Regions from separate parts of the Mesorhizobium sp. Primo-A genome, predicted to be linked through region 1. Evidence: riboswitches for the same ligand, from Rfam matches in the RefSeq annotation. Region 1 holds a riboswitch; the other holds the start of a gene.
The links. Region 1 has a riboswitch for thiamine pyrophosphate ahead of thiB (thiamine ABC transporter substrate binding subunit). Riboswitches for the same ligand answer to the same signal wherever they lie in the genome.
Positions count from the first base shown of each region.

Region 2: linked by a shared signal. The riboswitch ahead of EOC83_RS18095 (YkoF family thiamine/hydroxymethylpyrimidine-binding protein) and the one ahead of thiB (thiamine ABC transporter substrate binding subunit) in region 1 are both predicted to bind thiamine pyrophosphate.

Region 1 is NZ_RZTG01000006.1:39,955-45,060, forward strand. It holds gene thiQ (thiamine ABC transporter ATP-binding protein) at 1-316, opposite strand, end outside; gene thiP (thiamine/thiamine pyrophosphate ABC transporter permease) at 309-1,934, opposite strand; gene thiB (thiamine ABC transporter substrate binding subunit) at 1,943-2,941, opposite strand; TPP riboswitch at 2,985-3,099, opposite strand; gene EOC83_RS12600 (thiamine diphosphokinase) at 3,187-3,846, shown strand; gene EOC83_RS12605 (ABC-F family ATP-binding cassette domain-containing protein) at 3,848-5,106, shown strand, end outside.
Region 2 is NZ_RZTG01000009.1:162,540-167,645, reverse strand. It holds gene EOC83_RS18110 (glycosyltransferase family 39 protein) at 1-1,269, shown strand, start outside; gene msrA (peptide-methionine (S)-S-oxide reductase MsrA) at 1,352-1,870, shown strand; gene EOC83_RS18100 (hypothetical protein) at 1,940-2,257, opposite strand; TPP riboswitch at 2,442-2,555, shown strand; gene EOC83_RS18095 (YkoF family thiamine/hydroxymethylpyrimidine-binding protein) at 2,546-3,154, shown strand; gene EOC83_RS18090 (ABC transporter permease) at 3,247-4,008, shown strand; gene EOC83_RS18085 (ABC transporter ATP-binding protein) at 4,005-4,772, shown strand; gene EOC83_RS18080 (ABC transporter substrate-binding protein) at 4,765-5,106, shown strand, end outside.

The sequences.
Region 1 (5,106 bases):
GCTCGACGGAAAGATGCGCGAAGAGATTGTTCTCCTGGAACACCATCGACACCGGCCGCGCCGAGGCCGGCTCGGCGCTGACATCGACACCGCCGACCAGCACGCGGCCCGACCGTGGGGTCTCGAAGCCGGCGACCAGATTGAGCAGTGTCGACTTGCCCGAACCGCTCGGCCCCATGATGGCGGTGATCGTCGCCGCGGCAAACTCGACATCGAAAACAAGCGGCGCCTCGCCATAGCTGCCATAGCTGAACGACACTTTGTCCAGCCGCACCGGCGCGCCCTTCGCGAGCCCGTTGGCCGCCTTTTCACGCATCACGGACCTCCTCCCTTCCCAGCCAGTGCGCCGCCACGATCAACGCGAGACAGACGAGGCCGAGCAGCAGTGCGAGGCCGGCGGCATCCTCGGTGCGGTAGCTGCCCATCCGAGCCAGAAGAAGGTAGGGCAATGTCTGCACGGAATCACTGCCGAACAAGGCAATGACACCGAGATCGCCGAGCGACAGCGCCATGGCGAAAGCGAAGGCCGTGGCGAGCGGTCGCCGCAGCGACGGCCAGTCGACCAGCATCAGCCGGTTCCAGCCCGCAATGCCGAGCTGTGCACAGAGCCGTTCGTGACGCTCGCTCGCTGCATCATAGGCGGGACGCACGGCGCGGAGCGCAAACGGCATCGCCATCACCGCGTTGACGGTGACGACCATGACCGGAGCGATGGCGAAGACATCGCCGACATGGCGCAACAACAGGAACCAGCCGGCGCCGACGACGATCGGCGGCACGACCAGGACAAAACCGGCGCCTGTATCGGTGGCGTGTTCGAGCAGTGTCTTTGCGCCGGCACGGCGGTTCAGCGCCAGTGCCCGCCGCGCCATGGTCAGCGCCAGCGACAGCATCACCGAAAGCAGCGCCGACAGGAAGGCGAGCGCCGCACTGGTCAGCGTTGCCTGCCGGACAGTGGCCTCGCCGGCCAAGCGGGCGAGATCGGCACTCAATCCGGCCATCACGGTTGCCGCCATCGGCCCGACAACGAACAGCAGCGCCAGGACGATGAGTAGCGCGTTCAACCAGGTCTCGCTCCGATTGACCGAGAGATAGCGGCGTTGCGCGACCGGCAAATTGGTGTCGCCGACCACATTGGCGCCTAGCCGCGTCAGTGCCAGCACCACGATAAAGGTCAAGGCGATCTGCAGCAGCGTCAGTGCAACGGCCCGTGCGGGATCGAAATCGAAGCGCAGCGCCTGGTAGATGCCGACCTCAAGCGTCGTCGCGGCCGGCCCGCCGCCGAGCGTCAGCACGATCGTGAAGGATGTGATGCAGAGCATGAACACAAGCCCGGCGACGCCGGGCAGTGCGGCGCGCAGCGTTGGCCATTCGATCAGCCGGAACGCCGGCCGGGCCGCCATGCCGAGTTGGCTCGCCAGCCGCCATTGGTCGGCCGGTATGGTCTGCAGCGCCTCGAGGAACAGCCGCGTCGCCAGCGGCAGGTTGAAGAAGACATGGGCGACGAGAATGCCGGACAGGCCATAGATGCCCGGCCAGCTTCCGCCGCCGATAACGGCAAGCACGCCGGCGAAGTAGCCGGCACGGCCATAAAGCGCCAGGATGCCGAGCGCTGCAACGATGGCCGGCAGCGCCAACGGCACGGCGAAGATCTGCAGGATGAAGGCGCGGCCGAAGAAACGTGGATGCCGCGACAGAGCGCGCGCCACAAACAGCCCCGGGATGACCGAAAGCAGCGTCGACAGGACCGCTTGCCAGAGCGTGAAGCGAATGACGCGAAGCAGATAGGGATCGAAGGCTGCCCAGGCGCCCGAGAAATCATGGGCGCCCTCGAAAAGCAGGCCGGCAAACGCGCCGCCGATCAGCAGCGCGATTGCAGCGAGCGCGACAATGCCGGCACTGACGCGGGAATCCGTGGAATGCGCCGGCGCCATCGCGCTGCCTATTTGCTCATCGCCGCCAGCCATTCATCGACCCAGGCCTTGCGGTTGGCGGCGACCTCTTGCGGGCTGAACAGCAAGGTCTTCGTCGGCTTGACCAGTTTGTCGAAGGCCGGATTGAGCGGCTTGTCGGTCTTGCCTGCCGGGAACATCCAGTTGGTCTCGGGGATGGCATCCTGGAATTTCGGCCCGGTCATGAAGGCCATGAACTTGGCCGCCAGCGGATTCTTGGCTCCTGTCGTGGTGATACCCGCCACCTCGATCTGCAGATACTCGCCCTCCTCGAAGGAGGCCGCCTGGTAGCGCTCCGTGTTCTCGGCGACCATGTGGTAGGCTGGCGACGTCGTGTAGGACAGCACCATCGGCGCCTCGCCCTTGGTGAACAGCCCATAGGCCTCGCTCCAGCCCGGCGTCACGGTCAGCACCTTGGCCTTGAGCTTGGCCCAGGCCTCGGGTGCCTTGTCGCCATAGACCGACTTGACCCAAAGAAGCAGGCCGAGGCCTGGCGTCGAGGTGCGCGGATCCTGGATGACGATCTTGTCGTTGGCACTGCCTTCGATCAGCTCCTTCAGGCTCTTCGGCGGCGTCTTCATCTTCTGCGTGTCGTAGACGACAGCGAAATAGCCGTAGTCGAAGGGGACAAACGTGTCGTCGCTCCAGCCGCCCGGCACACTGACATCCGTCACCGCGCCATGCGGCGCGAACAAGCCTGACGCCTTGGCATCGGCGGTGAGATTGGTATCCAGGCCAAGCACGATATCGGCCTTGGTCGATGTGCCTTCCAATCTGACGCGGTTGAGCAGCGCGACGCCATCGGCGACCGAGACGAAGTCGACGTCGCAGCCGCATTCGGCCTCGAACTCCTTCTTCACCACGGGACCCGGACCCCAGTCGGCGGTGAAACTCTCATAGGTGTAGACGGTGAGCTTGTCCTTGGCCAAGGCGGGCCCGGACAAGGCCACGACCGTTGCTGAAACAAGAGCGTATAAAAGCGTGCGCATCGGCGCCTCCTTCGTTTGAATTGAAAGGAATTGAGGCGTCGGACTGTCCGAAACGTCTAATCCCTCCGCCGGTACAAACCGGATCAGGTTCAGCGGGTTGGCGAGACTGCCTCTCAGCCGGTCCGCGAAGATCGCGTCCGGCACCCCGTTAGAGCGTTTCGACACATAGGCCGGGCCGATCCGCCATGCAAGCGGGAGTTTGCCGCCTTCCGTTTCCCGTGCCGGGCTGGTAAGGGCCACACGATATGAGCACATTCACCATCCTGCTTGGCGGCGATCTCATCCGTACGCCACGGCTCGACCGTCAGGTCAAAGGCTCCCGCGTCATCGCCGCCGACGCCGGCATCGGTCATGCGCGGTTGCTGGGTCTCGTGCCGGAGCTGTGGGTGGGTGATTTCGATTCGGTGCCGGCCAACCTGCCGGACGATCTCGCTTCCGTGCCGCGCCGGACCTTCCCGGCGGAAAAGGACCAGACCGATGGCGAACTTGCCGTCGCCGCGGCACTGGAGCGCGGCGCGACCCGCCTGGTGCTGGCCGGCGCCTTTGGCGGCAAGCGCGCCGACCACGCTTTTCTGCATCTGTCGCTCGCCCTGCGGCTGGCGGAGGCGGGAACGGACGTGCTTTTGACCAGCGGCGCTCAGGAAGGCATCCCCCTGCTGCGCGGAACGGCCGGCTTCGACTATGCCGACGGCACGCTGTTTTCGGTGCTCGGCTTTTCCGAGCTCGACGGCCTGACCGTCACCGGCGCCAAATGGCCGCTCGCTCACGTCAAGGTGGCGTTCGGTTCGTCGCTGACCATTTCCAACGAGGTCAAGTCCGACAAGACCGGGGGCCGCCTCGAAATCGCGCTCGGCCATGGCCGCGCGATGCTGCTCGCTCATCCCTATCCCTTACCTGAAAGCTGACATGGCCCCGCCCCTTCTCAACCTTGATGGGATAAAACTGACCTTCGGCGGCACGCCGCTGCTCGATGGCGCCGCCTTGACGGCTTCGGCCGGCGACAAGATCGCACTGGTCGGCCGCAACGGGTCCGGCAAGTCGACCCTGCTGAAGATCGCCGCCGGCCTGATCGAGCCGCAGGACGGCGAAGTGTTCCGCCAGCCTTCGGCGACCGTCCGCTATTTGCCGCAGATGCCCGACATGGAAGGTTTTGCCACTGTCCGCGCCTATGTCGAGGCCGGGCTTGGCCCCGCCGACGATCCCTACCGCGCCAGCTATCTGATGGAGCATCTCGGCCTGTCGGGTGAGGAACGTCCGAACGACCTGTCGGGCGGCGAGGCGAGGCGCGCCGCCCTTGCCCGCGTCATGGCGCCGGAGCCCGATATCCTGCTGCTCGATGAGCCGACCAACCATCTCGACCTCTCGGTCATCGAATGGCTGGAAGAAGAACTCATCCGCACCTCCTCGGCGCTGATCGTCATCTCGCACGACCGCCGCTTCCTCGAACGCGTGTCGCGCGCCACGGTCTGGCTCGATCGCGGCCAGACCCGCAGGCTGGACAAGGGCTTCGGCCATTTCGAGGAATGGCGCGACCTGGTTCTGGAGGAAGAAGAACGCGAGCAGCACAAGCTCGGTCGCCAGATCGTTCGCGAAGAGCATTGGCTGCGCTACGGCGTGACGGCGCGGCGCAAGCGCAACATGCGCCGGCTCGGCGAGTTGCAGACCATGCGTCAGCGTTTTCGCGGTCATCGCGGGGCCGAAGGGTCGGCGATCATGGTGGCGAGCGACGCCACCGAGTCCGGCAAGCTGGTGATCGAGGCGAAAAACATCGAAAAGAGCTTTGGCGATCTCACCGTGGTCAAGGCGTTTTCGACCCGCATCCAGCGTGGCGATCGCGTTGGCCTGGTCGGGCCGAACGGCGCCGGCAAGACCACGCTCTTGAAAATGCTGACCGGCGAGATGAAGCCGGACGCCGGCTCGGTGCGGCTCGGCACCAATCTGGAGATCGCCACGCTCGACCAGAAGCGCGAGGCGGTCGACCCGCAGGAGACGCTGGCACAATATCTCACCGATGGGCGCGGCGAAAACCTCGTCATCAATGGCGAGCAGCGCCACGTGGTCTCCTACATGAAGGATTTCCTGTTCAAGCCCGAGCAGGCGCGCACGCCGGTGCGCGAGTTGTCCGGCGGCGAGCGGGCGCGGCTCTTGCTGGCGCGCGTGCTGGC
Region 2 (5,106 bases), on a different contig from region 1:
CGCTGGCCGCAATATCTCGTGGCTCAGCTAACGATCTCGGCCACTTTCGTGCTAGTCTATCTGCTGGCCCGCGACATGCTCGGGCGAACCCGCGCGCTGGCCGCCGTGCTTCTGATGCCGTCGCTCTATTTCTTCGGCTGGCCGACCCCACAGTTCAATCATGACTACGCGCAGATGCCCTTCTGGGCCGCTATCTGCTGGCTGTTGTGGCGTGCGGGCCGTGGTGGTGGGCCGGGCTGGTGGCTGGCGCTCGGGCTGGTGTCGGGCGTCGGGCTCTATGCCAAGCTTTCCACCGGCCTATTATTGCTTTTCGGGGCGATCTGGCTGCTGTCGGACACACGCGCACGCAGTCGGCTCGCCACGCCCTGGCCATGGCTCGGGCTCGCGGTTTTCGGCGCTGTCGCCGCTCCACTGGCCGCCGAACTCTGCCGCGTCGATTTCCTGCCGCTGACCTATGCCGCCTGGCGCGATCAGTGGGTGGTGGCTCATCGCTCCCGCTTTTATTATATCGGCGTCCAGATGGCTGGGCTCTGCGGCTTTCTTCTGGTGCTGGCGATATCAGGGCTGCTGCGGCGCTCGCCCGCGCCGCAAAAGCCCGTCGGGCGCGGCACGCTGGTCTATCTCTTGTGGATGGGGGTTGGCCCGGCGATCCTCGTCATGGTGGCGTCCCTGTTCACCGGCGCCGGCGAGGCCTGGGGCGCGCCGATGTACAATCTTGCTGGCGTTGTGGCGCTCGCCTTGCTGGGCCATCGCCTCGGCGCCATCGAGATGCGAAAGCTGGCGATCTGCGCGCTCATCTCCATTGTCGGCATATCCGGTGCCTATGCGGGCATCCGCTGGACGAAATGCAATCTGCGTGGGCGCATGGACGCCGTCTGCTGGCCGGCGCAAAAGATCTCGGATGAGGCAGAGGCTGTCTGGCACGCTGCGACGCCCGATCGGCTCGACATCGTCGGCGGCCATGCCCTTATTGCGCCGCTGGCGGGCCTCAATGCCTATGACAAGCCGTCGATCTTCACCGAACTGAACATGCAGTACGCCCCCTGGATCACCAAGGAGCGGCTGCGCGAGCATGGCATATTGCTGGTCTGGCCCGGGCGCGATGTGCCATCTTATCTGCAGGCGTGGGTGGGCGACATCCCGATCAAAACCGTTCTTTTCGACTGGTCGCTCAAGGCGCCGCCGGTGGCGATCAGCTTCGCAGCCATTCCGCCTGGCGCGCGGCAGTTGCCGGGTGCTATCGACGGCCTCGCCCGACCGAGCAACTGAAGCAGATCCGCCGGTCCGCTGGACGAAGCAGGTGACAATGCCCATCTATGTCCAGACAAACTTGCCTTTGAGGAGACGTGATATGGCGACTTCGACCGAACGCGCAGTCCTTGCCGGTGGCTGCTTCTGGGGTATGCAGGATTTGATACGGCGCTATCCCGGCGTCATTTCCACCCGTGTTGGCTACAGCGGCGGCGACGTGCCCAACGCCACCTACCGCAACCACGGCAGCCATGCCGAAGCCATCGAGATCAATTTCGATCCGGCCATCATAAGCTATCGCACGCTGCTGGAACGCTTTTTCCAGATCCACGATCCGACGACCCGCAACCGCCAGGGCAACGATGTCGGGACGAGTTATCGCTCGGCGATCTATTACACCAGCGACGAACAGAAGCGCATCGCCGAGGACACGATCGCCGATGTCGATGCCTCGGGCCTGTGGCCGGGCAAGGTCGTCACCGAAGTCGCACCCGTTGGCCCCTTCTGGGAAGCCGAGCCCGAGCATCAGGACTATCTGGAGAAATACCCCAACGGATACACCTGCCACTTCGTCAGGCCGGGGTGGAAGCTGCCGGTTCGGGAAAAAGCGGTGCCGTAGATACACTGATACGACAGGATTTGAGAAGCCGCGGAGCGCTCGCTCCGCGGCTTCTTTTCATTGCAATTCCTACTTGCCGCAATGGTTGTCATTAACTGTCGGCGCGGTGGTGCCCGGCGACGTTCCACTGGCATCGGGCTGTGCGCCCTGCGGATGGGCAGGGCAATTTTCATCCGCGTTTGAATTCGTGGCGCCCGGTGCTACCGTCGTACTGTTGGTCGTGCCGGGGTCTACCGTGTTCGGCGAAGCCGGCGTATTTGGGTCGACGGTGACCGACTTGCCGCTGCCGCCGGATCCGTCGGTGCCGCTTGTGCCATTGCTCTGCGCCATGGCCGATGTCGCCAGGCCAATGGTGAGCGCCGAAGCTGCGAGGATTTTCATGAACATGGTTTGTCTCCATTGTCTGTGAACTCGTCGCGTAGCGACTGGTGGGACAACCTCGCGGCCTGGTGAAGGTTCCCGATAAATTCTCGCGCCGGCAGAGCCAACCGCTCCCGCCCTGGCGCAATGCTTTTGGCGCAGTGCGATAAAAAAAACGGCTTTTCCTTCAACTCGAATGATGCTTTAAGGCGCACATCCACAGGGGTGCTCCGTACGGTCGGGGCTGAGACGGGGGCGGCAAGCCCACAGACCCTAGAAGCTGATCTGGGTAATACCAGCGGAGCGAGGCGGGCGATGTTTTCAGGCGCACAGATTTCCCTATATCCCATGACCGACGATTTCGTCGGTGTCATCCTTGGCGCGCTCGGTGCGCTCGATCCCTGGCGCGACAAACTCAGGATCGAGACCGACGACATCTCGACCTTGCTGATCGGGCCGCCCGAAGTGCTGTTTCCTGCCATGCGCGACCTCTTCGTGGCGGCGGCACGCAGCGGCAAACATTGCGTGTTGTCGGCCACCATCTCGCGCGGCTGCCCTGGCGAGCCGGACGATCCGATCTGCCGCTCCGATGCGTTTGGCGGGCCCGTCGGTCCACTCGGCCCCCGCAAGGACGCGGCCATCGCGGCGGTGCGCAATGCTGCTGCCACCGGCCAGCCGGCGGCGGCGCAGTTCTCGCTCTATGTGATGGGCACAGACGACCACATGGACGAGATCTACGGCTGCATAGACTTTCTCAAGCAGTCCGGCGTCTATGAGCGCTCCAAACATTTCTGCACGAAACTGCGCGGTGATGCCGGTGCGATCTTTTCGGCGCTGGACGAGGCTTTCTGCCGTTTCGGACCAGGCGCTGGCCACGTAACCCTCGACGTCACGGTCTCGGCCAACAGCCCGTCGGCCGTCTGAAGCCGCGCCGCTCTCGCGGCCGTCAAAGGTTATCTCCCGTGGTCTCATCATCAGTCGCTTCGCGCCCGATCGCGAGCTTTCTCGTCAAGGCAATGCCGGCCATGATCTCGGCCGGTTTGCTCCTGCTGGCGTGGGAGCTTTATGCCACCTATTCCGGCATCAGGGCCACGATACTGCCGGCGCCGTCACGCGTCTTCGAGCAAGCGATGCTCAATCGCGAGGCGCTGGCCGACAATGCCGTTCCGACCATCCGTGCCACGCTTCTTGGCTTTGCCTGTTCGCTCAGCGCCGCCTTCGTGCTGTCGATGCTGGTCGACTTCTTCCAGCCGCTGCGGCGTGCGTTGTTTCCCGTCTTCATCGTCAGCCAGACCTTGCCGCTGGTGGCGGTCGCGCCGCTGGTGGTGCTGTGGTTCGGCTTCGGGCTGGCGCCCAAGATCATGCTGGTGGCGCTGGTCACCTTTTTTCCGATGCTGGTTGCATTGGTCGAAGGCTATGAGGCGACCGAGGCCGAGATCGGGCAAATGCTGCGCGCCATGGGGGCAGGGCGCTGGCGCATCTTCCTGCTGGCGCGGCTGCCTTCGGCGCTGCCTTACTTCTTTGCCGGGTTGAGGATCTCCATCACCTATGCGGTGGTCGGCGCCATCTTCGCTGAATATGCCGGTGCCGCGAAGGGTCTGGGCATCTACATGCTCAACGCCAAAAACAATTTCCGTCCTGATCTGGTTCTTGCCGCCGTCGGTGTCAGCGCGGCGCTGACCCTTGTCCTGTTCGGGTTGACCGTGTTGCTGCAGCGCCTTGCCATGCCCTGGGAGCGAGCCGACAGGGAAACTGCCGGGAAGGGGGCCTGGCGATGAGCCGGCTCGAACTGCGGCATGTGCACAAGGCGTTCGGTGGGCTCGACGTGCTGGCCGATATTTCGCTCAGCGTCGGCGCTGGTGAGTTCGTCTCGATCCTTGGACCCTCGGGTGCCGGCAAGTCGACGCTGTTCCAGCTTCTGACCGGCGCCGAGCATGGCGAGGGCGAGATGTTGTTCGACGGCGCGCGGCTCGACGACCACGGCAGGCACTTCGCCTTCATGCCGCAGCGCGACGCGCTGATGCCATGGCGGCGCATCCTCGACAACACGACGCTCGGGCTCGAAGTGCAAGGTATGAGGAGACAGGCGGCGCGGGCGCGCGTTGCGCCGTTGTTTGCCGAATTCGGGCTTGCCGGCTTCGAGCGGCATTTTCCCGCGCAGCTGTCCGGCGGCATGCGCCAGCGCGCGGCCTTGCTGCGCACCGTGGTGCAGGAGCGCGACATGCTCCTGCTCGACGAGCCGTTCGGCGCGCTCGATGCGCTGACCCGCACCGCCATGCAGCGCTGGCTCGAACAGATGTGGCGGCATCATCGCTGGACGGCGCTCTTGATCACCCATGACGTGCGCGAAGCCGTGTTCCTGTCCGACCGCATCTATGTGCTGTCGGCGCGCCCGGCCCGCATCGTGCGTGAAATCAGGGTGCCGTTGCCGCGCCCGCGCAGCCTTGGCGGCGATGCCGCGCGCCAGGCAAGCGCGCTCGAGGCCGAAATCCTCGACATCATCCTCAACCCCAATCCATCCAAAGGACACGATCATGACTGACTTGACGCGCCGGCAGGCCTTGTTGCTGACCCTTGCCACCGGCCTTCCCTTGATTGCCGGGACGGGTCGGGCTCGAGCACAATCGGCGGCACAAAAGGTCACCGTCGCCCTCGACTGGACGGTCAATACCAACCACATCGGACTGTTCGTCGCCCGCGACAAAGGGTTTTATCGCGAAGCCGGGCTCGAGGTCGACATCCTGCCCTACAGCGATACCGGTGCGGGCACGCTGGTCGCAAACCGCGTCGCCGATTTCGGCATCAACGGCACCATCAGCCTGTTCACCCAGAGAACCGCCGGGGCGGATCTGAAGGGCGTCTATGCGGTGGTGCAA